DNA from 2 places in the Photobacterium kasasachensis genome. Region 1 is predicted to be linked to the other one. Evidence: predicted binding sites of a transcription regulator. Region 1 holds the regulator's gene; the other holds the start of a gene.
What was found. The regulator MetJ, encoded in region 1, represses methionine synthesis genes. The targets are predictions, from matches to a motif close to TTAGACNTNTANANGTCTAA.
Positions count from the first base shown of each region.

Region 2: metE (5-methyltetrahydropteroyltriglutamate--homocysteine S-methyltransferase) is a predicted target of MetJ. The motif match lies at 3,348-3,367, and genes of this name have one in related genera.

Region 1 is NZ_JAKJSH010000009.1:88,116-99,807, forward strand. It holds gene metF (methylenetetrahydrofolate reductase) at 1-299, opposite strand, end outside; gene L4D19_RS13900 (bifunctional aspartate kinase/homoserine dehydrogenase II) at 608-3,040, opposite strand; gene L4D19_RS13905 (O-succinylhomoserine (thiol)-lyase) at 3,037-4,206, opposite strand; gene metJ (met regulon transcriptional regulator MetJ) at 4,390-4,707, shown strand; gene L4D19_RS13915 (malic enzyme-like NAD(P)-binding protein) at 4,802-6,052, opposite strand; gene rpmE (50S ribosomal protein L31) at 6,361-6,573, opposite strand; gene priA (primosomal protein N') at 6,816-9,017, shown strand; gene cytR (DNA-binding transcriptional regulator CytR) at 9,191-10,195, shown strand; gene L4D19_RS13935 (SPOR domain-containing protein) at 10,360-10,932, shown strand; gene hslV (ATP-dependent protease subunit HslV) at 11,098-11,625, shown strand; gene hslU (ATP-dependent protease ATPase subunit HslU) at 11,636-11,692, shown strand, end outside.
Region 2 is NZ_JAKJSH010000007.1:219,272-230,963, forward strand. It holds gene L4D19_RS10805 (mechanosensitive ion channel domain-containing protein) at 1-8, shown strand, start outside; gene L4D19_RS10810 (META domain-containing protein) at 340-777, shown strand; gene metE (5-methyltetrahydropteroyltriglutamate--homocysteine S-methyltransferase) at 884-3,214, opposite strand; gene metR (HTH-type transcriptional regulator MetR) at 3,490-4,401, shown strand; gene L4D19_RS10825 (DUF4250 domain-containing protein) at 4,425-4,613, opposite strand; gene L4D19_RS10830 (hypothetical protein) at 4,752-5,423, opposite strand; gene L4D19_RS10835 (GGDEF domain-containing protein) at 5,735-6,928, shown strand; gene glpA (anaerobic glycerol-3-phosphate dehydrogenase subunit A) at 7,147-8,847, shown strand; gene glpB (glycerol-3-phosphate dehydrogenase subunit GlpB) at 8,844-10,172, shown strand; gene glpC (anaerobic glycerol-3-phosphate dehydrogenase subunit GlpC) at 10,169-11,380, shown strand; gene L4D19_RS10855 (methyl-accepting chemotaxis protein) at 11,684-11,692, shown strand, end outside.

The DNA of each region.
Region 1 (11,692 bases):
CGGAGCTCATCGCGGGTAGCGTCAATGCAGGTCAGGTGAGGTGCCGCCACCAGGCCGGTTTGCTCTTTAATATCTTTAATGATGGAGTGGGTGCGATCCCGTTCACCGGAATTGGCACCATAGGTCACAGAAACAAACTTCGGCTTGAGGGTTTTCAAACGGTGAATAGAATTCCACAGGGTCTGTTCCATCTGCTCGCTGCTTGGTGGGAAGAACTCAAACGAAACGTTGATATCACCGTTAAGATCGGCGATGTTCTGGTTAAGCGAATCCAAGTGACTTGCGTGTGAATACCCCATAGTCTATTCCTTTCTGTTCCGGCCCCGGGCCTGCTCCCTAAAATGGTGACGCCATTAAATAACCGTTTAGACGTCTATATGTCTACAGAATGTCTTGTAACCAATTTAATGTCAACAAAGTGAACATGAATATTTCTCAAGTTGATCTTGCACGATCTTCAACATAGCGAACATCGCACTAATAAGCAAAAGCCCGCAAGATGCGGGCTTTTCACAACAAACTAGCGATTCATACTATAAGAGGCTTTCTTGGCGAGACCTTCGACCACACCAGCATTTCCTTAGGCGATCTTTGTCTGCAAAAGCAGCTATAACATCGCTGCCAACCGGTTAATGTCAGACAGCAATGCCCCGGCAGTCACATCCCGACCGGCACCCGGTCCACGGATCACCAGCGGGTTATCCCGGTACCAGCGGCTTTCGATGGCAAAGATATTGTCACAAGGCAGCAGGTTAGCCAGTGCATGCTCCTGCGGCAGAGCTTCGACTCCGACACCGGCCTTGCCGTTTTTGTCCAAACGAGCCACATAGCGCAATACCTTGCCTTCCTTCTGCGCCTTGACCAGCCGCTCATTGAGCAGCTCGTCCAACACGCCAGCCTGCTCGAAAAAGCCGTCCAGTGTCAGCGGAGCCAGTTCCTCGGGTACCAGGGATTCCACCTTGACCTGCTCCGGCTCCAAGTCCAGCCCGGACTCACGGGCCAGAATCACCAGCTTGCGCATCACATCGCTGCCATCGAGATCATGACGAGGATCGGGCTCTGTCAGCCCCTGTTGCCAGGCCTGTTCTATCAGCTGGGAGAAAGGCAGCGAACCGTCGAACTGCTGGAACAGCCATGACAGCGTGCCAGAGAAAATCCCCGACAGGGCAATAATATCATCACCACTTTCACGCAAGTCCCGCACCGTATGGTTGACCGGCAGGCCGGCCCCTACCGTCGCGTTATACAACCAATGACGGCTGCTCTTGGCAAACGCATCCTGCACGGCATGATAGTCCTCTCCCGAGGCAGAACCGGCAACCTTGTTGGCGGAAATCAGATGCAGGCCGCTTTCGGCAATCTGCGGGTATTTGGCAGCCAACTCGGCGCTGGCTGTCACATCCAGTACCATCACATCATCATAAGGGTGTGCAGCCAGCACATTCAGCAGCTCGCCTTCGGCATAATCAACCGCTTCGTCATCAAAAGCTGTCAGTGCCCGGGTCGGTTCAATCCCCTGGAAGTCAATCCAGTGGCGGCAGCTATCGGCCACCCCCACCAGGGTAAAGCTCATGCCATGGCGTTTCTCCAGCTGCACCTTTTCACGGTCAAACAGCTCCAGCCAGCGGCTGCCGATATTACCTTTGCCACACAGTACCAGACCAATCCGCTTTTGTGCTTGGAACAGGCTCTGGTGGATCTGCGCAACCAGCGGGGCCGTATCAATCTTTCTAAGCACAGCCACCAGGCTCAACCCCGAGTCCGGCTCGGTCGTGAACTCAACAGGCTGATTCTTTAGCTGATGATAAAACCCGTAGCAGTGGACGGCGTTGTTGACCACCCCGGCTCCGACAGCGGCCACCACCGAGAAGCCATCCCGCAGACGAAGCTCCGCGGTAATACCGCTGTCTTGCAGCAGGCCCAATACATTGTTGACGACCTCACCGGTATACGCGAGCAGAATACGTCCCTGATCGGCCTCGACACTCTGGGCCAATGGCAGTAGCTGGGCCCGCTGCAGGGTTCGCTCCAGCTCACCCAAAATAGGCTCAAAATCATGAGAGCGAGCCACGTCCAGCTCAATCAGACAGACATCATCGAGCGAGGTAATGATCTTGGCCCCGCGCCCCGATGCCAGTACCCGCTCTACCCGTGTCGATCCCGACTCGGGCTGGTGGCTACAGCGCAATGTGAGGTCAATCGAACTCTGGGCAACAGGCTGTAATGTCCGGCTGTGAAGCACCGGTGCCGCCAGCCTCGCAAGCTCGCTGGCCTCATCCAACCGCAGCAAAGGCAGCAGGCAGGCATCCCCGACCTTACGCGGATCGGCACTGTATACTCCGGCAACGTCACTCCAGATTGTGACTCTCGAAACTTCAGCCAACGCGCCAATGATGGTCGCCGAATAGTCCGAGCCATTGCGCCCCAGCAATACGGTTTCACCTTTCTGGTTACGGGCCATAAAGCCGGTGATCACGATACGGTGCTGACTATGCTGGGCCAGCTGCGCCTTAAGCAGCGGCCACGACTGGGCCCGATCCACTTCCGGCTGGGCCGAGCGCTCCGCCCGTAGAAACTCTCGCGAGTCAAGATGTCCGGATGACAAGCCATTTTGTACCAGCAAGGCGGACAGTAAACGTGCCGACCACAATTCACCATGCCCCAAAATTGCTGCGATCGCTGCTTCGTCGAGCTTTGACTCGCCCAACCGGGCCAGCTCGCTAAGTTCAAAATGTAGCTGAGTCTGCAATTCATCTGCCACCGAACCTGTTACTAGCTCGGTGATCAACTGCTGCTGGAAGGCACGTAGTTCTTGCAGGGCCTCGTGGGCCTGACGGCCATCCTTACCCAGCAGTTCGACCCAGGCAATCAGGCGGTTGGTTGTTTTTCCGGCGGCCGACACCACAATCAAATCATCACTGCCGGAGTGCTCTTGCAAAATCGTCACCACCCGACGATAACAATCAGGATCAGCAAGGCTACTGCCGCCGAACTTATGTAACTGCCGCAGGGCTGTCTGTCTGTTTACAGGCTGGCTCATTCAGTTACCTCCGCCGCTTGCTTGAAGGCCTGTTCCAAATCGGCAATCAGATCGCTTGGATCTTCAAGTCCCACCGACAAGCGTAGCAGCGACGGCTTGATCCCGGCTTCGACCTGCGCCTCGTCAGACATGGCACGGTGCGTCATGCTTGCCGGATGGGCAATCAGACTTTCCGTCCCTCCCAGCGATTCCGCCAGCGAAAAACACGTCAATGCAGAGACAAACACTTCAAGCTGACGGTAACTTCCTGCCAGCTCGAAACTGAGCATCGAGCCGAATCCTTTTTGCTGCTTGACGGCAATATCATGACCAGGGTGATCAGGCTGGCTCGGATGATAGATCTGGCCGACCAGCGGCTGGGTCTGCAGGTAGGCCAGCACTTGCGCACTGTTTTCCTCGTGCATTTTCATTCGTGGTGCCAGCGTACGTAATCCACGCAAGGTCAAATAAGCATCAAACGGCGCCCCGGTCGCCCCGATACAGTTGGCCCACCAGGCAATATTCTCGGCCTGCTCGGCCTCTTTGGAAATCAGCACCCCACCGACCACATCGGAATGACCGTTGATATATTTCGTGGTCGAGTGGACAACAAAGTCGGCACCCAGCGCGATAGGTTGCTGCAGGATAGGTGACAAGAAAGTGTTATCGACCGCCACCAACGCACCGACCTGCTTGCTTTGTTCACACAGTTCGGCGACATCCACCACCCGAAGCAGCGGGTTAGACGGGGTTTCTACCCAAACCAGCTTAGGCTTCCTGGCCAGTGCTGCCGCCAATACATCCGGATCGGACTGATCGATAAACTCAACCTTAAAGTCACCTTTACCGGCCCGGGTATTAAACAAGCGGTAGGTGCCGCCATAGCAGTCATGAGGGGCTATCACCAAATCATCCGGCCCCAGCAGGGCAGAAACCAGCAAATTGATCGCTGCCGTCCCGCAACTGGTGACCACGCCGCCAGCTCCGCCCTCGAGCTCAGACAAGGCATCTGCAAGCATATTTCGAGTCGGGTTGCCGGAACGTGAATAATCATATTGAGGAAGGTCACCCAGCTGTGGGAAGCTATAGGTAGAAGTCAGGTAAATTGGCGGAACGACAGCATTATGCTGCGTGTCTGATTCAATACCGGTACGTACGGCAACGGTGGCAAGCTTCTTGTCACTCATATTTACTTTCCTTGTCTGGGGCAAGCCCTGCATTCGAATAACTTTTAATCAACAACATTAACCACATTTATTTGGGACGTCAACACTTCTAGACGTCCATATGTCTTTGCTTATGGCAGTAAATCCCGCTAAAATTCACCCATATTAAATTTATTGAATCCAACATCGCTGAGAAGGTAGAAAATGGCAGAGTGGAATGGCGAATACATCAGCCCATATGCGGAGCACGGTAAGAAAAACGAACAAGTAAAGAAAATCACCGTTTCGATTCCATTAAAGGTACTCAAAATCCTGACTGACGAGCGCACCCGCCGCCAAGTCAACAACCTGCGTCACGCAACCAACAGTGAGCTGCTGTGCGAAGCCTTCCTGCATGCCTACACAGGCCAGCCGCTACCGACTGACGATGACATCCGTAAAGACCGCCCTGACGATCTGCCGGCAGAAGCCAAGGAGCTGATGGAAGAAATGGGCATCAAATACGAAGACATCAACGAATAATACTAGACTGGCACGTTTTATATAGACTGCCGTTTTCAGATAAAAAAAAACCAGCCCTAGGGCTGGTTTTTTAGTATTTCAACCAAACGGTGACTTACTCGCCCCCCATATAGCCCACAGGCATCTCAATCTGCGCAACACCAGAGTCAATGGCCGCCTGGGCTACCGCCTTGGCAACACGAGGAAGCAGGCGTGAATCCATCGGCTTAGGAATAATATAATCGGCACCGAATTCCAGCTTGTCAGCTCCCGCCGCTTTCACAACTTCGGCAGGCACTGGCTCTTTGGCCAGCTCACGAATGGCATGAACGGCTGCCAGCTTCATTTCGTCATTGATCACGCTAGCGCGTACATCCAGGGCACCACGGAAGATGAAAGGGAAGCAAATTACATTGTTCACCTGGTTCGGGTAATCGGAACGGCCTGTCCCCATCACCAAGTCATCACGCACGGCATGCGCCAGTTCAGGCTTGATCTCAGGATCCGGGTTCGAGCAGGCGAACACAACCGGCTTATCGGCCATCAGCTTAAGCGCTTCCGGCGTCAGCAAGTTAGGGCCAGATACGCCAACGAAAATATCGGCGCCTTCAATCACGTCTTCCAGCGTACGCTTATCGGTATTGTTGGCGAACAGCTGCTTGTATTCATTGATGTCGTCACGGCGGGTATGGATAACTCCCTTGCGATCCAGCATGTAGATTTTCTCGCGCTGGGCACCACACTTGATCAGTAGCTCCATACAGGCAACAGCGGCAGCACCGGCACCCAGGCAGACAATCACAGACTCGCTGATATTTTTGCCCTGGATCTCAAGGGCATTCAGCATACCCGCGGCGGTTACAATAGCCGTACCATGCTGATCATCGTGGAAGACCGGGATCGCACAACGCTCAATCAAGCGTTTCTCGATCTCAAAGCAGTCTGGTGCCTTGATGTCTTCCAGGTTGATACCGCCAAACGTATCGGCAATATTGGCGACCGTATCAACAAACTCATCGATGGTGCGGTGCTTAACTTCGATATCGATAGAATCCAGACCCGCAAAGCGTTTGAATAGCAATGACTTACCTTCCATCACCGGCTTAGATGCCAGTGGGCCAAGGTTACCCAGGCCTAGGATAGCGGTACCATTGGTAATCACGGCAACCATGTTGCCTTTACCCGTGTACTTGTAAACGTTTTCTGCGTTTTGAGCGATCTCTCGAACAGGCTCTGCAACACCCGGGCTATAAGCCAGGGCCAGATCTTCAACCGTATCTGCCGGCTTTGTTAGGGAAATAGCGGTTTTACCTGGAACAGGGTAAGCGTGGTAGTGCAGTGCTTGTTGACGAAAATCTTCAGACATAGTGGTCTTGATCCTGAATGAAAATGATGTTCAGTTCGGTATTGGGAGATAGATCATATTCTATAGCGATACAAAATCCTAGCGCAGCAACGCTGGTCGAGCCAATTAATCCCCACCGGAATACTCAGGTATAGCAGAATTTTGAACAAACACCGGAAGAATGGGTAGAAAACGTGCCAGTTGCCACGTCAAACAACCAGAAACAAAGAAAGGTACAGAGGAAAAGACTAAAATCATCCGCGTTGAGTATCGCCTGCAGACAAAAAAAGGGACGCTTGCGCGTCCCTTTTTCGAAATTCATCTGGCAATTACTTGCTAGAAAGCGCACCGAAACGCTTGTTGAACTTGTCGATACGACCACCAGTGTTAACCTGACGCTGCTTACCAGTGTAGAAAGGGTGGCACTTGTCGCATACATCAAGGTTGATGTCTTTACTCATAGTAGAGTTAAATACGAAAGTGTTGCCGCAAGAACATTTAGCGTTCACTGCTGTGTATTCTGGGTGAATACCTTGTTTCATGGGATAACCTCAAAGCTAAGGCCGTGTCGCTCTCCCGATCCAAAGCCGGGCACCACACGCGTTAATAACAGTATAACGTTTGGCTATCAGCAAGCTGACACCAATACGATAAATTAGGCGGCGTATAGTAATCAATCACGTCGCCCAGATCAACTAATGCGCTCCTTTTTTCACCGCTTTGCGCCCGCAGCCGAGCAATGTACACTTCCTAATCTTAGTATATGTGGATTACTCGGTTAGTTATGACGCCCAACATTGCCCGCGTGGCTCTTCCTGTCCCCCTGGATAAGCTTTTTGATTATTTGATAAAGCCAGGCCAGTCCCCTGTTATCGGCGGCCGGGTCAAGGTACCTTTTGGTCCGAAGCAGCTTATCGGGATCGTTATATCACTGACGGATAAATCCGATTTTCCTCTGGGCCAGCTAAAAGCCGTTAACACTGTACTGGATAGCGAGCCACTGTGGCATCCGCCCTTGTTCGGTCTGCTGAGCTGGGCCAGCAGCTATTACCAGTACCCGCTCGGCGATACGCTGGCCAATGCCATGCCGACGCTATTACGCAAGGGCCGGGAGGCAGCCCCGAGCAGCCTGAAAATGTGGCAGATCACCGAAGCCGGACGCGACCAGCCGCTGGCCGCGCTAAACCGCGCCCCGCGACAGGCGCAGGTGCTCAACACCCTGCGCCATGGTAAAAGCAGCCACGAAAGCCTGCTGGCCGAGGAGGTCAGTTCGGCAATACTGAAAACACTGAGTGACAAAGGCTGGGTTGAATCTCTCGAAGAACGCCCCGACAGCAGGGAATGGCAACCTGACTTTGCCGTCACCGAGGAAAAGCCAAAGCTCAACGACGAGCAGGCACTGGCGGTCGCAACCGTCAATGCCAACCCGGCCTTTGGCTGCTACCTGCTGGAAGGTGTGACCGGCTCCGGCAAGACCGAGGTCTACCTCAACCTGCTCGAACCGGTGCTGGCTGCCGGCAAGCAGGCACTGATCCTGGTGCCCGAAATAGGCCTGACCCCGCAGACCATCAACCGCTTCCGCCGCCGCTTCAACGTCCCGCTGGAAACGGTTCACTCCGGGCTGAATGACACCGAACGGCTGTCATCCTGGCTGGCCGGAAGGGACAACCAGGCTGGCATTATCATCGGTACCCGCTCGGCACTGTTCACCCCCTTTGATAACCTCGGCATCATCATCGTCGACGAAGAGCACGATGCGTCCTACAAACAGCAGGACAGCCTGCGCTACCATGCCCGGGATCTTGCCGTAATGCGGGCCAACCGGGAGAACATCCCGATAATTCTCGGCTCGGCTACCCCTGCCCTGGAAAGCCTCCACAATGCCAAAACCGGTAAGTACCATCATCTGACGCTGACTCGCCGGGCCGGCAATGCCCAGCAGGCGCGGCACGGGGTGCTGGATGTCAAAGGGCTATACTTGGAGGCAGGGCTCTCTGCCCCGCTCATTGCCCGGATGCGCAAGCACCTCGAGGCCGGCAACCAGGTCATGCTGTTCCTCAATCGCCGCGGCTTTTCCCCGGCCGTGATCTGCCACGAGTGTGGCTGGCTCGCCGAATGCAAGCGCTGTGATGCCTATTACACCTTCCACCAGCAGTCGGGAGAGCTTCGCTGCCACCACTGTGCCACCCAGCGCCCGATGATGCCGCAATGCGGCAACTGCGGCTCTACCCAGCTCAATGCCGTCGGAGTCGGTACCGAGCAGCTGGAGCAGCAGCTGGCAACCTTGTTTCCCGAATACAAGACCGTACGCATCGACAGAGACAGCACCCGCCGCAAAGGCAGCCTCGAGAGCTACCTTGAAGCGATCAAAAACAATGAATACCAAATTCTGATCGGGACCCAGATGCTGGCCAAAGGGCACCATTTTCCGGATGTTACCCTGGTCAGCCTGATCGATGTCGACAGTGCCTTATTCAGCAATGACTTCCGGGCATCCGAACGCCTTGCCCAGTTGTTCATCCAGGTCGCCGGGCGGGCGGGCCGTGCAAGCAAACCCGGTGAGGTAATATTGCAAACTCACCACCCCGAACACGCCCTGCTTCAGGCTCTGCTGCATAAAGGCTATGACCAGTTTACCGTCAGTGCACTTGACGAGCGCAGGCAGGCATTTTTGCCCCCATACACCTATCTGACCCTGTTTCGCGCAGAAGCCAACGAGAGTGATCATGTTGAGCAATTTTTACAGCAAGTTCGCGGCATTTTTGAGTCCAGCCCGCTCTGTTGCCAGGAGACACCGGTGATGGGACCCAACCCTGCCCCATTGTCACGCCGGGCCGGCCGCTATCGCTGGCAGTTACTGCTCCAGACGCCGGATCGCAAGACCTTGCAGCAAATGCTGACCATCGCCAAGCCAGCTATCCAACTGCTGCCTCTGGCCAGGAAAGTCAGGTGGTCGATTGATGTCGAACCGCAGGATTTAACTTAAAATGAACAATGCGACTCATGTCACACCTTGAATGTAATTTATGCTATTTCGAGCATGTTTAATCCCCTGCGGAGCGCCTACAATAGTAGGCTCGCTGGTATAGGTATCTGCCCGGTTTGGCTATGATCCTCCGGCAATAATGAGAGAAATATAAATAGAGAGGAACTGTAATTATGGCGACAATGAAGGATGTTGCCCAGCTCGCCGGTGTCTCAACAGCCACGGTCTCCCGTGCCTTGATGAACCCGGAGAAAGTGTCGGCTTCAACCCGAAAAAAAGTTGAACAAGCCGTCATGGATGCTGGCTACTCACCCAACTCGCTGGCTAGGAATCTTCGTCGTAACGAATCAAAAACCATTGTCACTATCGTGCCGGACATCTGTGATCCTTACTTTACAGAGATTATCCGGGGTATCGAGGAAGCTGCCATGGAACATGGCTACCTGGTACTGCTAGGCGACAGCGGTCAGCAAAAAACCCGTGAGAACTCATTCGTCAATCTTGTCTTCACCAAACAGGCTGACGGTATGTTACTGCTCGGCACGGACCTGCCGTTCGATGTCAGCAAACCCGAGCAAAAGAACCTGCCGCCTATGGTCATGGCGTGCGAGTTTGCCCCGGAGCTTGAGCTTCCGACCGTTCATATCGACAACCTGACTGCCGCCTTTGAGGCCGTCAACTACCTAACCCAGATGGGACACAAACGCATTGCCCAAATTTCCGGGCCTGACTCGGCAGCACTGTGCCAGTTCCGATCGCAAGGCTACCAACAGGCATTGCGTCGTGCAGGCGTCGAACTCAACCCGGCCTATACCGTCAAGGGCGATTTCACGTTCGCAGCCGGTGCCCGTGCCGTCACAGCCCTGCTGTCCCTGCCCGAGCCACCAACGGCGCTGTTGTGCCATAACGATGTCATGGCCATCGGAGCTATGCAGCAAGCCAAGCGTCTGGGTTTCCGGGTACCACAAGATTTATCGATTGTCGGCTTCGATGACATTCAGTTCGCCGAATACTGCGATCCACCTCTGACCACTGTGTCTCAGCCACGCTATGAAATCGGCCGTCAGTCGATGCTGATGTTGCTTGAAATTCTCAAGGGCAAGGAGATCTCATCAGGCTCCCGCCTGCTCGATGCCAAGCTGGTGATCCGGGAAAGTGCGGCGCCACCGGCCCAGTAACCGGAACACACCCCCAATGTGAGCTTATGTTTTGGGCATAAGCTCACAAAATTCACCCAATGACATGCAAGCATTTCGTTCAGATCTGATCCCAGCACTAGTCAGCCCCAGCGCAACTTTGTAACATAGCGAGAATTGTTTTCCCCGTTGTGTTTATTCTAACCGTGGCCACAAAAGATTATGTAAAACGCGGACGCTCGCCGAAAAAGCCAGCCCGTAACACGCGTAAAGCCCCCGCCTCCGGCGGCTTCCCGATAAAATGGGCACTGATAGCATTGTGCCTGGTCAGCGCACTCGGCTACGGCCTGTATTTCCTGTCAACGACACCGGCTCCACAGACCGAGACCGTTCAGCCAAAACCCGCGCCGAAGCCACAGCCGAAACCCGCCGTTAAGGCGCAAGAGAAAAAGCTGCCGCCGAAACCGGAAGAGAAATGGCGCTATATCGAGGAGCTGGAAAACAAGGAAGTCCCGGTTGAAGCCAAGAAAGAGCAGAAGCCTAGCCGCCCTTACCTGATGCAGTGTGGCGCCTACCGCAGCCAAGATCAGGCCGAACAGCGCAAGGCTATGATCGCCTTCCAAGGCTTGACCAGCCAGGTCAAGATCAGCCAGGGCGAAAAAGGTAACTGGTACCGGGTGATCCTCGGTCCTTATCCACAAAAGCGCAAAGCCGAGAGTGACCGCAATATGCTGCGCCGGGCCGGTATCGAGCCGTGCGCAATCTGGTTCTGGGAATAGGCTCCCCGCTCAGGACACCCCACCGACATAAGAAAAAAGAAAAAGGATGCAACCGCATCCTTTTCTTTTTCCAATATCGATACCTTGAAAAAAACTTTTCCCACCCCCAGATAAGCATTAATACCGATACCGGCAAAGGCCGGAGAGACTCAAAGAGGTAAAACCGTGACAACTATCGTATCTGTACGTCGAAACGGTAAAGTCGTTATCGCCGGTGATGGCCAGGTTTCCCTGGGCAATACCGTTATGAAAGGTAACGCTCGCAAAGTGCGCCGTTTATACAACAACAAAGTTCTAGCAGGCTTTGCCGGCGGCACGGCTGATGCCTTCACCCTATTCGAGCGTTTTGAGCGCAAGCTGGAAATGCACCAGGGCCATCTTCTCAAGTCAGCCGTCGAGCTAGCCAAAGACTGGCGCACCGACCGTATGCTGCGCAAGCTAGAGGCCCTTCTTGCTGTAGCCGATGAAACCGGCTCTCTGATCATCACCGGCAACGGTGACGTCGTCCAACCGGAAAATGATCTGATTGCAATCGGCTCAGGTGGTAATTTTGCCCAGGCAGCAGCAACGGCCCTACTGGAGAATACCGATCTCAGCGCCCGTGAAATTGCGGAAAAATCACTAAACATTGCCGGTGATATCTGTGTCTTCACCAACCACCAACATACAATCGAAGAGCTTGATACCAAGTAAGGAAGCCGTAATGTCTGAGATGACTCCTCGCGAAATCGTTCATGAGCTTGATCGTCATATCATCGGT
Region 2 (11,692 bases), on a different contig from region 1:
AAGATTAATACATTACCGTGCTACACATTTGCCGGATTAATAGTCACTGCAAAGTGCTATCTTATCCCCCTATTTTATGGGATAAAAATGACATCCACCTAACAGAAAACAAGATTACCTTTGGCAAACTATTAGCTATAAATTATAGATACTCACATTCCACTGTTATTTCTACCAATACATGTTGCGATGTGTTCACGAGATTGAACTCTTGGTTTATAGTCGAGTCATATCAATAAGAAACGGCGTACAATTGATAATGTAAGCGATTAAACTAATATTCAGGAAGCTTATGTTCGAATGAACGCAGTATAAAAATTAAACTCCGGGAATCATATTATGAGAAAGCGTTTTCTAGCCATTCTAGCGTTACCAGTTATTCTAGCGGCCTGCGCGGCCAACAACAGCAGCAGTACACATGTCATCGCCGAGTCCGATCTGGCCACCCACAACTGGGTATTAACCAAGGTCGATAACAAAGCCATTGATTTGCCGGAACCATTTAAAGCACCAAACCTTGAACTAAGCACAGATCTGGCAGCCAACGGTCACTCTGGCTGTAACCGCTACTTCGGTCAGGCAGAGCTGAAAGAAGGTAAGCTGCGTGTCGAGAAAATGGGAATGACCATGATGGCCTGTCCAGAACCAGCCATGGAAATGGAACGAATCATGAGTACTACCCTGATGGAGTGGAGTGAGGCCAGCATTACAGGCAGTGAACTAACGTTGACCAATGCCGACCACACGCTGACATTCAAGCGTACTGAAACACAATAATCCTCGAGCCGCCACTACAGCGGGACTGGTGCAGTTAGCAAAAAGAGCGCAAATGCGCTCTTTTTATTTATCATACGACCAAGCTATATTATGCGGCCCACTTTCGCTACACCGCTTTCGCCTGCCACTGCTCACGCAATGCTTTGGCTGCTGCCACCAAGTTACGTAGTGCAGCTTCTGTCTCCTCCCAGTTACGGGTTTTCAGACCGCAGTCCGGGTTAATCCACAGTCGTTCTGCAGGAATGAGCGTTTCCGCTTTTTCAACCAACTGGGTAATGTGTTCGACCTCCGGAATATTAGGTGAATGGATATCATAGACGCCCGGGCCAATCTCATTCGGATAGTCAAACTCCTCAAAGGCCTTCAGTAGCTCCATATCTGAACGAGACGTTTCGATAGTGATCACATCGGCGTCCAACGCTGCCACAGACTTAATAATGTCGTTGAATTCGCTGTAACACATATGAGTGTGGATCTGAGTTTGCGGCTCCGCGCTGGCAGCAGAGATTTTGAATGCGTTCACCGCCCAATCCAGGTATGCCTGCCATTGCGAGGCTTTTAACGGCAAGCCCTCACGGATCGCCGGCTCATCAATCTGAATCACCTTAATGCCTGAAGACTGCAGATCAGCCACTTCGTCGCGCAATGCCAGGGCTATCTGGTTGGCCACTTCTTCCCGCGTCAAGTCTTCACGCGGGAAAGTCCAGCCAAGGATTGTTACCGGTCCGGTAAGCATGCCCTTCACCAGTTTGTTTGTCAGCGATTGGGCATAACACGTCCAGTCTACCGTCATCGGTTTGGCACGGTAGATATCTGAAACAATAACGGCTGGTTTAACACAGCGGGAACCGTAGCTTTGTACCCAACCAAAACGCGTAACAGCAAAGCCTTCCAGCAGCTCGGCAAAATACTCCACCATATCATTACGCTCGGCTTCACCGTGCACCAACACATCAAGATCGAGCTTTTGTTGGCGCTCAATTGCATCCGCAATATGCCCTTTCAGTGCAGTATTGTATTCGGCTTCCGTTAGTCGCCCGGCTTTAAAGTCACGTCGCTGGGTACGGATCTCATTCGTCTGTGGAAACGAGCCAATCGTTGTGGTTGGTAATAATGGTAAGTTAAGCGCCGTTCGCTGCTGTCTGGCCCTCTCAGCATAAGGAGCCTTTCTCTCAGCCAGTGCCGGCGTGATTGCCGCAGTGCGCTGACGCACCTCTGCATTGTTTACCAGCTGACTGGTTGCACGGGCCTTAATTGGCGCACTGTATTGGAGGCATTCCTGTTGAGCCAGCTTGCTACCGTCAAGTGCCTGTGCAAGCAATGTCACCTCGCGACACTTCTGCTTGGCAAATGAGAGCCACTGTCGTACCTCGGGTTTAAGCTCTGTTTCCAGGTCAAGGTCAATAGGGCTATGCAATAGAGAACAAGAGCTTGCCAGCCACAGGCGCGAGCCTAGCTGCTCTTTAACTGGCTGCAAGACTGACAGTAGCTGAGCCAAATCAGCTCGCCATACATTCCGGCCGTTAATTACCCCCGCCGACAGTACCCAGCCTTGTGGCAAAGCGGCGACCACTTCACCTAGCTGTTCCGGTGACGCTGATAAATCAATGTGCAAGCCGTCGACATTCAACGCAACTATTTTGTCCAGGTGGTGGGTAATGTTGTCAAAATACGTGGTCAGCAACAGCTTGGTACTGCCATTTAACACTTGATAAGCCAGCTTAAAGGAATCCGCCCACTCTTTTGGCAACTCCAGGGTCAACACCGGCTCGTCAATCTGAACCCACTCCACCCCAAGTCCTGCCAGCTTACCAAGGATCTGTTGATAGGCAGTCAGCAGTCGAGGCAATAGCGACAAACGATCGAAATCTAGCTCTTTTTCTTTACCCAGCCACAAGTAGGACACCGGACCAAGCAACACCGGCTTGACGTCATGGCCGGCCTTCTTGGCCTCTGCTACTTCTTCGAACAGCTGCTGCCAGCTGACATTGAACTGATCATCGGCGCTGAACTCTGGAACGATGTAATGATAATTAGTGTTAAACCACTTTGTCATGTCTGACGCTGCGCAAGCACAGCCTGTCGGCGCCTTGCCTCGCGCTACCCGAAATAAGGTATCGAGATCAGGGAAGCCAGTATTGTGACGCTTAGGAATGTGGCCAAGCAACATGCTGGTACTCAACACATGGTCATACCAGGCAAAGTCCCCGACCGATACATAGTCAAGACCGGCACCGACCTGATCACCCCAGTGGCGATGACGCAGCAAGCTACCTACCTCTTTAAGCTCTTTCTGGTCGATTTCACCTCGCCAGTATTTTTCCTGGGCAAACTTGAGTTCACGCTGGCTGCCTACTCGTGGGTAACCAAGAATATGGGTGATTGTTTTATTTGCGGTCGTTGTGTTATTCGCAGGTACGGTGTTGTTCGTCGTCATGTTGCAGTCTCTCTGTGCTGGTAACTGTTGATGACCAAACAATGACTTAACCCCGATACATGAACAATTTCTTATAATTCAAAGTGATTATGAAAAAAATTAATAATCATCAAGGCTCATACAACAAATCCATTTGGACGTCTAGATGTTTACACTTCTCATTTTTACAGGTACATTGATCTCATCAGCTCATCGGACAGCAACAGGAAAATCGCTGGATTTCAAATGATAACGAAAGCGATGAGCCATCTGAGACAAGGACGGTAAAGGAAGTCATGATCGAAATTAAACACTTAAGAACATTATCAGTCTTACGGGATACCGGCTCGCTGACAGCAACAGCCAATACCCTCTGCCTGACCCAGTCCGCCCTGTCTCACCAGCTAAAAGATCTCGAGCAGCGGCTCGGCGGCCAGCTATTTTTAAGGAAAACCCGGCCGGTAAAGTTCACTGCCGAAGGCGAGATCCTCCTCAAACTCGCAGATGACCTGATCCCCCGCATCGCCAAAGCCGAGCATGAGCTTGCCAGCCTGAAGGAAGACGCCAACGGTCGCTTGCACATGGCTATTGAATGCCACTCCTGCTTCCAATGGTTGATGCCAGCTCTCAAGGAATACCAGATTCACTGGCCTAGCGTGACGTTGGATTTCTCGTCAGGTTTCGGATTCGAACCACTGCCGGCGTTAAGCGCAGGTGAACTCGACTTGGTGATCACTTCGGACATTCAGGCCCGCAGTGAAGTCCACTTCGAACCCCTGTTTGATTTCGAAATGCGTCTGGTAGTTTCTCCGCAATCTCCATTGGCCAGCAAAGACTTTATCTCACCACAGGATCTCGCCGATCAGACCATGCTCAGCTACCCAGTTCAAAAAGGACGCCTGGATGTGGTGAAACACTTCTTGCAACCGGCAGATATCGAGCCAGAAAACTGGAAACAAGCCGACAATACCCTGATGCTGGTCCAGATGGTGTCGGCCGGACTGGGGGTTGCCGCCTTGCCTAACTGGGCCATTTATGATTTTGCCCGTCAGGGGCTGGTCGTGAGCAAACCGCTTGGAGAGGGACTATGGCGAAGGCTATTTGCAGCCATTCGAGCTTCAGAGCGGGAAAGGCATTATCTGCAGGCGTTTTTTGCAACCGCCAAGCAGCAATGCCAAACCCATCTTGAGGGAATTAAAAGCGCCTAAAGCGTTAAGTTGTTATCCAGCTTTTATTTAAACTGATTTGAGATGGGATCGTAGTGATAACCCAGCGCTTCCATCTTCTCATTCAATTCATCGTTATCCAGCTCATAACGACTTACCAGCTCTTCGATAGTCGAGCATTCAAGCCGTAGCCGTTCATTTACAATGCCAAGAACGATATTGCCATCCATATTCAGTAGATTGCTAATTTCCATACTCACCCCTTAGCTCAACAGCAACGGTAACAGTGTCTGTACCTAAAGATAAGCATAGTCATTCTCCGTTAGCCTGCTAACAAAAGCCCTTCCAAATGGAAGGGCTTATACAGAAAATGCGTAATATTGTGATGTAGCTTAGAACATCACCAGTTGCATGCTGCCGGATGCCACCAGCAATGATGAGGCGACCAAAAGCTGCCAGCGATTAACCGTCTTGGTCAGCAGAATGTGGCCCCCCCAGACCAATAGTGCCAACACTAATAAGGCCAATGCCCCGACAACATCTGCAGTCATGGCCTGTAGTGCGGATTCCTCCATCCCAGTCAAGAGCCATAACATCAACAAGACGCTCATAATCGCGCTGACAAAACCGGTAAATGGCAAAATACGGTGAAAAGCCTGCAGGCGAGTTCTTGCCAGCGTCAACAACAAATGGGCCAGAGAGGCGCCAAACAGTGCCACAGCCATCAGGCTCAGGCCAATTTGAGGCAGGCTCATTGTCGGCAGAAGCAATAACCAGCTCAGTGCTGCCAGCACATCGGCCGCGTACAGAGCCTTGAGCGGCCCCGCGTCACGGGTTTTGCCCGTCTTGACCTTAAAGGTAAAAAAGCCCAGCACTAACAAAGGTAATAGAGCTACCGGGTGGCTAATGACCGCAACAAGCCAACCCACTAAGATTACAGGCAACATTTTATGTACCCTGCCTCGTTGACCCGGACAGATTTCCCCCTTGGTTAACACCAACGTCAAAATCAATTGTGCCCCCAGCAGTGCGGGGATCAGAAACGTCAAATAACCTGTAATCATGCTTTAACTTGTATCAATAAAAAATTGGGAAGGATCATATCAAGTTCACTGTTTGATTGCACAATGAAGTACCACGGTAAAAGTACTCACCGGCAAATTTTTCAACCAAGAACGATTAACCTATTAATTAATTCATCCAGTCACATTAGAAAAACCAATCAATATACTGGATCAAGGTCACGGTTTGTTTATTCAATATGTAGAATAATTACCCACTAATCACGGACAGTTTGTGTTGACTTTGCGCTGCGTCATTTTTTATGCAATTAAACCCTAAATAGGTAGTCAGACACATAACATACAGGGCGAAAATGACTAACCCGAATAAAGGAATGCAGGATAATCAAGAGCAGCTTTTTAAGACGCTTAAGCTGTATATTCCTGATTTATGGAGTGCAAAAGCGCACAGCGCCAGTTTTCAAAACACCCGAAGCGGCTATCTGCGTGACCGCATCTCGATGCTCGCCATCGTCTGGGGAATCTTAATTGTTCTCTGGGTTCCTTTCGATTTAATGTTCCTTTCCGGCTCGCAGGGGATCGAAATTGCTATTTCTCGTGCTGCCCTCGCTGCATATTTATTTACCATTGCCAAATACAACAGCCGTCAAACGTCGTTGAAAAAAGCCCAATGGTGTATGACTTTGATGGTAATTGGATTGAACTTGTTCTACTTGTATTCGATGCAGGTGCTCGACTTTCCCAACGGCAATAGTGGCATTGAATACGGTTATACCCTGCTTCCTATCCTGCATGTCGCCATATTGACCATTCTTCCAGTCACCATAAAAGAAAGCCTCGGGCTGCTTTTTATTACTGCTGTTACTCAGCTTTTTGTTGAGTTTCAGGCTGACAGGCTACTTACACCCGAAAACCTTGCTGACTATTGGCTGCAAAATGTCCTGGCAATGATGGTGATCTGGTCGCAGCTGTCCAAGCTATATATGCTAATGCGCCTGTATCGCCAGGCCACTTTGGACCCGTTAACCGGCATTTATAACCGTCGTATGCTCCTGCAACTGGCAAACAAGTCAATTTCCCACTGCGAAAATAAAGGCCAGCCATTTTCGGTGTTGATTTTCGATATCGACAAGTTCAAGCGAATTAACGACACCTGGGGACATGGCGCGGGCGATAAAGTGTTACGGGGATTTGCTGATTTCATGCAAAGCAAGATCCGAAAAACCGATCTGTTTGGCCGCTACGGCGGCGAAGAGTTCATCCTGTGCTTGCCTCGTTGTAATTCTGACATGGCCGAAAAGATTGCGGAACGCATGCTTCATTACATTCGCCAACTTGAATTGCCAATCGGCTATGCCGATACCAAGCTACAGATCACCACCTGTATCGGCATCTCTACCTATTCCTGCGGCGATACGCTCTCTTCCATGATTGAACGGGCAGATCGTGCTCTTTATGAGTGCAAAGACTCCGGCCGTGACTGCAGCCGCTTTCATCCAGTTGGTTTTCAGTACCATGGAAATGAGCGCCGAAAGGCAATCGCCTAATTTTTACACATACCTTCCTTCGAAAAAGAGCCGAACGGCTCTTTTTTTGTTTGCTTTTCATGCAATCAAGCCCCTTATAGCGCGAACGAATGTTCGTTCGCTCATTTATGTGTATTAGATCAAATAATACCCGCAGCAAAAGTGGCATATTTATTCCTATGAGATAGGGAATCAAACAGTTCCTGAGTAACTGACCAAAACAATAAGCGAAAACGAACATGACTAGTTGGTTTGAAACAGACGTTGTTATTATCGGCGGTGGCGCAACCGGCACAGGCATCATGCGTGATTGTGCGTTACGAGGAATGGCATGTATTCTGGTTGAAAGGGATGACCTTGCTTCAGGTACGACCGGACGTAACCACGGCCTACTCCACTCGGGCGCTCGTTATGCCGTCACGGATCAGGAATCCGCTGAAGAGTGCATTCAAGAAAACCGCATCCTCAAAAAGATTGCTCGCCACTGTGTGGAAGATACGCAGGGGCTGTTTATTTCACTGCCGGACGATGATCTCGATTTTCAGAAAACTTTTCTTTCGTCCTGCCAGAAAGCAGACATTGATGTCGAGCAGCTGACACCGCAAGAGGCACTGAGACTAGAGCCTAACTGTAACCCGGATTTGATTGGTGCCGTCAAGGTACCTGACGGTACGCTTGATCCGTTTCGCCTTGCCGCTTCCAACGTACTTGATGCAGTCGAGCATGGTGCTCGCCTGTTCAATCACACGATTGTGACTGGCCTGATCCGAGACGGCCACACAGTGAAAGGCGTTAACTGTCTGAACACGAAAACGGGCGAACATTTTGAGATTTACGCCAAGCAGGTTGTCAATGCTGCAGGGATCTGGGGTCAACAGATCTGTGAGTATGGGGATCTCAATATCAAGATGTTCCCTGCCAAAGGATCCCTACTGATCCTCGACTACCGGATCAATAACCTTGTCATCAACCGCTGCCGTAAACCGTCGGATGCCGATATTCTGGTACCCGGTGACACGATTTCTCTGATCGGAACCACTTCTGAGCGTATCGATTACGACAAGATCGACGACTTGCATGTCACCAGTAAAGAGATCGATGTGTTGCTTGAGGAAGGCGCCAAGCTTGCGCCTATCATGGCCAACACCCGTGTTCTTCGTGCCTACGCGGGTGTCCGCCCTCTCGTTGCCGTCGACGGTGATACCAGCGGCCGTAATATCAGCCGCGGCATTGTATTGCTAGACCATGCAGAACGAGATGGCATGGACGGCTTCGTAACCATCACCGGCGGCAAGCTGATGACATACCGCATGATGGCTGAATGGACGACCGATCTAGTTGCCAAAAAACTGGGCAACTCGCAACCATGTATTACCCATGAAAAACCACTGCCCGGCTCGGAGCAAGCAACCGAGAAAACCAAGAAAACAGCTAGTCTTGCCAAACCTGTCTATCAGTCCGCCTACTACCGTCATGGCGAGCGGGCCGAGAAGTTCCTCAAGGGCGACAAGAAGAGCCAGGCCGTGATCTGCGAATGCGAGATGGTTACTTGTGGCGAAGTGGAATACGCCATCAAAGAGCTTGATGTCCATAACCTGGTTGATTTACGTCGCCGTACCCGCGTTGGTATGGGGCCATGCCAGGGAGAACTCTGCTCTTACCGTGCCGCTGGCTTATTCTCGGAGTACGGCAAAACATCAGGGACCGAAGCGAGCCACCTACTGGGCGAATTCCTTGAAGAACGCTGGAAAGGTATAAAGCCGGTATTCTGGGGCGATGCTATGCGCGAAGGCGAGTTTACCTACTGGATCTACGAAGGCTTGTTTGGTGTCAGTGATCTCCCGGAACAACAACCGGAAACAACACATCAGGCATCCAGTACAGCAACAAACGCCACAAACAAAACAACAAGCGAAACAGCAGACGAGGTCGAGCAATGAAATTTGATAGCGTAATTATTGGTGGCGGTGTTGCCGGCCTAAGTTGTGCGATCCGCTGTGCCGAGGCTGGGTTAAAGACAGCAGTTATTGCTGCAGGCCAAAGTGCCCTGCACTTTTCGTCGGGATCTATCGATGTACTGAGCCGCCTGCCTGACGGCCAACCAGTCGCCAACCCATTCAGTGCCTTTGACGAACTGAAAAACCAAAGCCCGGAGCATCCCTACAGCAAGCTGGGTGAAAAAACGACACGTGACGCTCTCGATTGGTATCAGTCGATGATGGAAAAATGCGGCGTCTACCTGACAGCTCAGGAAGATGGAGCCAACCATTTGCGCGTCACACCTATGGGCACTTTCCGCTCTACCTGGTTATCTCAGCAAACCGTCCATCAATTCCCCCTAAAGGATGTCGCGAAAGGTCTGAGCAGTGTTGCCCTCGTTACAATTGACGGTTTCCGTGATTTCCAGCCTAAACTGGCGGCCGACAACCTGGCGAAGCTACCGCAGTTTAAAGATGTCACCATCACGACAGCTGCCGTCGAGCTACCTGACTTCGAGACAATGCAACGTAACCCGTGTGAATTTCGCTCCATCGATCTCTCCCGGGTGCTACGTGACGAAACCAAGCTTTGTGCTTTTGCCAAGTCATTAATCCAACACGTCGGCAAAGCCGATCTTGTGATTCTGCCGTCCATTTTTGGCAATGGCGACGGGGCGGCGACTATTAAGCTGCTTGAAGGGCTGACTGGCTTTAAGATCTGTGAGATCCCAACCATGCCACCTTCTCTGCTGGGTATTCGTCTGGAAGAAGCCATGAAGTCTCACTTCAAAGCGCTAGGCGGCTTGATCCTTGCCGGTGACGAAGTAAAGCGCGGTGAATTCGAAGACGGCGAGCTAAAACGTATTTATACCAAGCACCATCATGACATGCCGCTCGTTGCTGACAATTACCTCATTGCCAGCGGTAGTTTCTTCAGCCGTGGTATGAGTGCACAAAGACATGCTATCGAAGAACCAATCTTCGGTCTGGACATGACTGATCTGCCACATCGCGATCACTGGTATCAACCTGAGTTCTTTGCCAAGCAGAGTCATCCGTTCCTCAAGATGGGTGTCACCTGCAATTCTCAGCTACAGCCATCTATCAACAACCAGAGCATCAGCAATCTGTACTGCGCAGGCGCCCTGCTTGCCCATTATGATCCGGTCTTCGAAGGCTGCGGCAGCGGTGTCGCCATCAGCACCGGCTATCATGTTGCCGAGAAAATGATTAAAGCGCAGCACCAAACAACAGAAAACGTACAACAAGAAAGGACTATCGCATGAGCCTTCCAAAAAAAGACACCAGCTTTGATCAATGTATCAAGTGCACTGTATGTACCGTCTACTGCCCAGTCGCAAAGGCCAACCCGCAGTATCCGGGGCCGAAGCAATGTGGCCCGGATGGCGAGCGTCTGCGAATCAAGAGTCCTGAGTTTTATGATGAAACCCTGAAGCTGTGTACCAACTGCAAGCGCTGTGAAACGGCCTGTCCTTCCGGAGTCAAGATTGGCGATATGATTGCCGTCGCCCGCGACGAGCATGCCAAAATGCCGCTGAACATCAAGACTATCCGTGACTTTGTACTCAGCCATACCGATCTGATGGGAACAGCAGCAACCCCATTTGCCCCTGTTGTTAACGCCATCACTGGTATGAAGCCGGTGAAAAAGATCATGCACAAAACCATCGGCGTGCACGATCATAAAAGCCTGCCGAAGTACTCCCATGGCACATTCCGTCGCTGGTACAAGCAAAACTGCACCAGCCAGGCGCTGTATCCCAAGCAGGTACATTACTTCCACGGCTGCTATGTAAACTATAACCACCCTCAGCTAGGTAAAGACTTCGTCAAAGTCATGAACGCCATGAGCATCGGTGTCCAGCTGCTCGACAAAGAGAAATGCTGCGGCGTGCCGCTCATCGCCAACGGCTTCTTTGATAAAGCCAAGAAAAACGCCAAGCTGAACATCAAGAACTTTACCGATGCCATCGAAAAGTATGATGCGCCTATCATCTCGACATCATCGACCTGTTCTTTCACCTTGCGCGAAGAATACCCAGAGGTACTCAAAGTTGATAACAGCCAGGTGGCCGACAGAATCGAGTTCGTTACCCGCTTTCTTCTAAGAAGCTTTATGAATGGCAATATGCCGAAAATGAAGCCGGTCAATAAGAAAGTGGTATATCACACGCCGTGTCACCTAGAGCGTACTGGTGGCAGCCTGTATACCATTGAACTTCTGAAGATGATCCCTGGCCTGGAACTGGTGGTGCTGGACAGCCAGTGCTGTGGTCTAGCCGGAACCTACGGCTTCAAAACCGAGAACTATGACACCTCGATGGCTATCGGCAGCAAGTTGTTCAAGCAAATTCGCCAGGAAAATGCTGATTTCGCCATTACGGACTGTGAAACCTGTAAATGGCAAATCGAAGAAAATACCGACCTTGAAACCATCCATCCCGTCTCAGTCTTGGCGATGGCTCTAGCCTGATCCTAAGAGGGCCTAACCGGCCCTCTCCTCTTTTTATTACAAAATTCTTGATAGAGATCCTATAGTTATTCTTGTGCTAGAAGAAAAGCTGGCAATAGTGCCCGACATTCTGGACGGAATTTTTCTCTGGCAACCTGATCTTAAAACAATGAGAAATGACACGCAGGGAAGCATCAGGAACCTCATCCTATAGCTGAAGTATGCAGTAGCTAGCGCTGGTAGCCAAAGATGGCAACAGCCGATAGCGGCCCTATGAAGATCATCGTGTAGAGACGGTGCTAACTATCATTAAGGGGGTAAACCATGCGCATA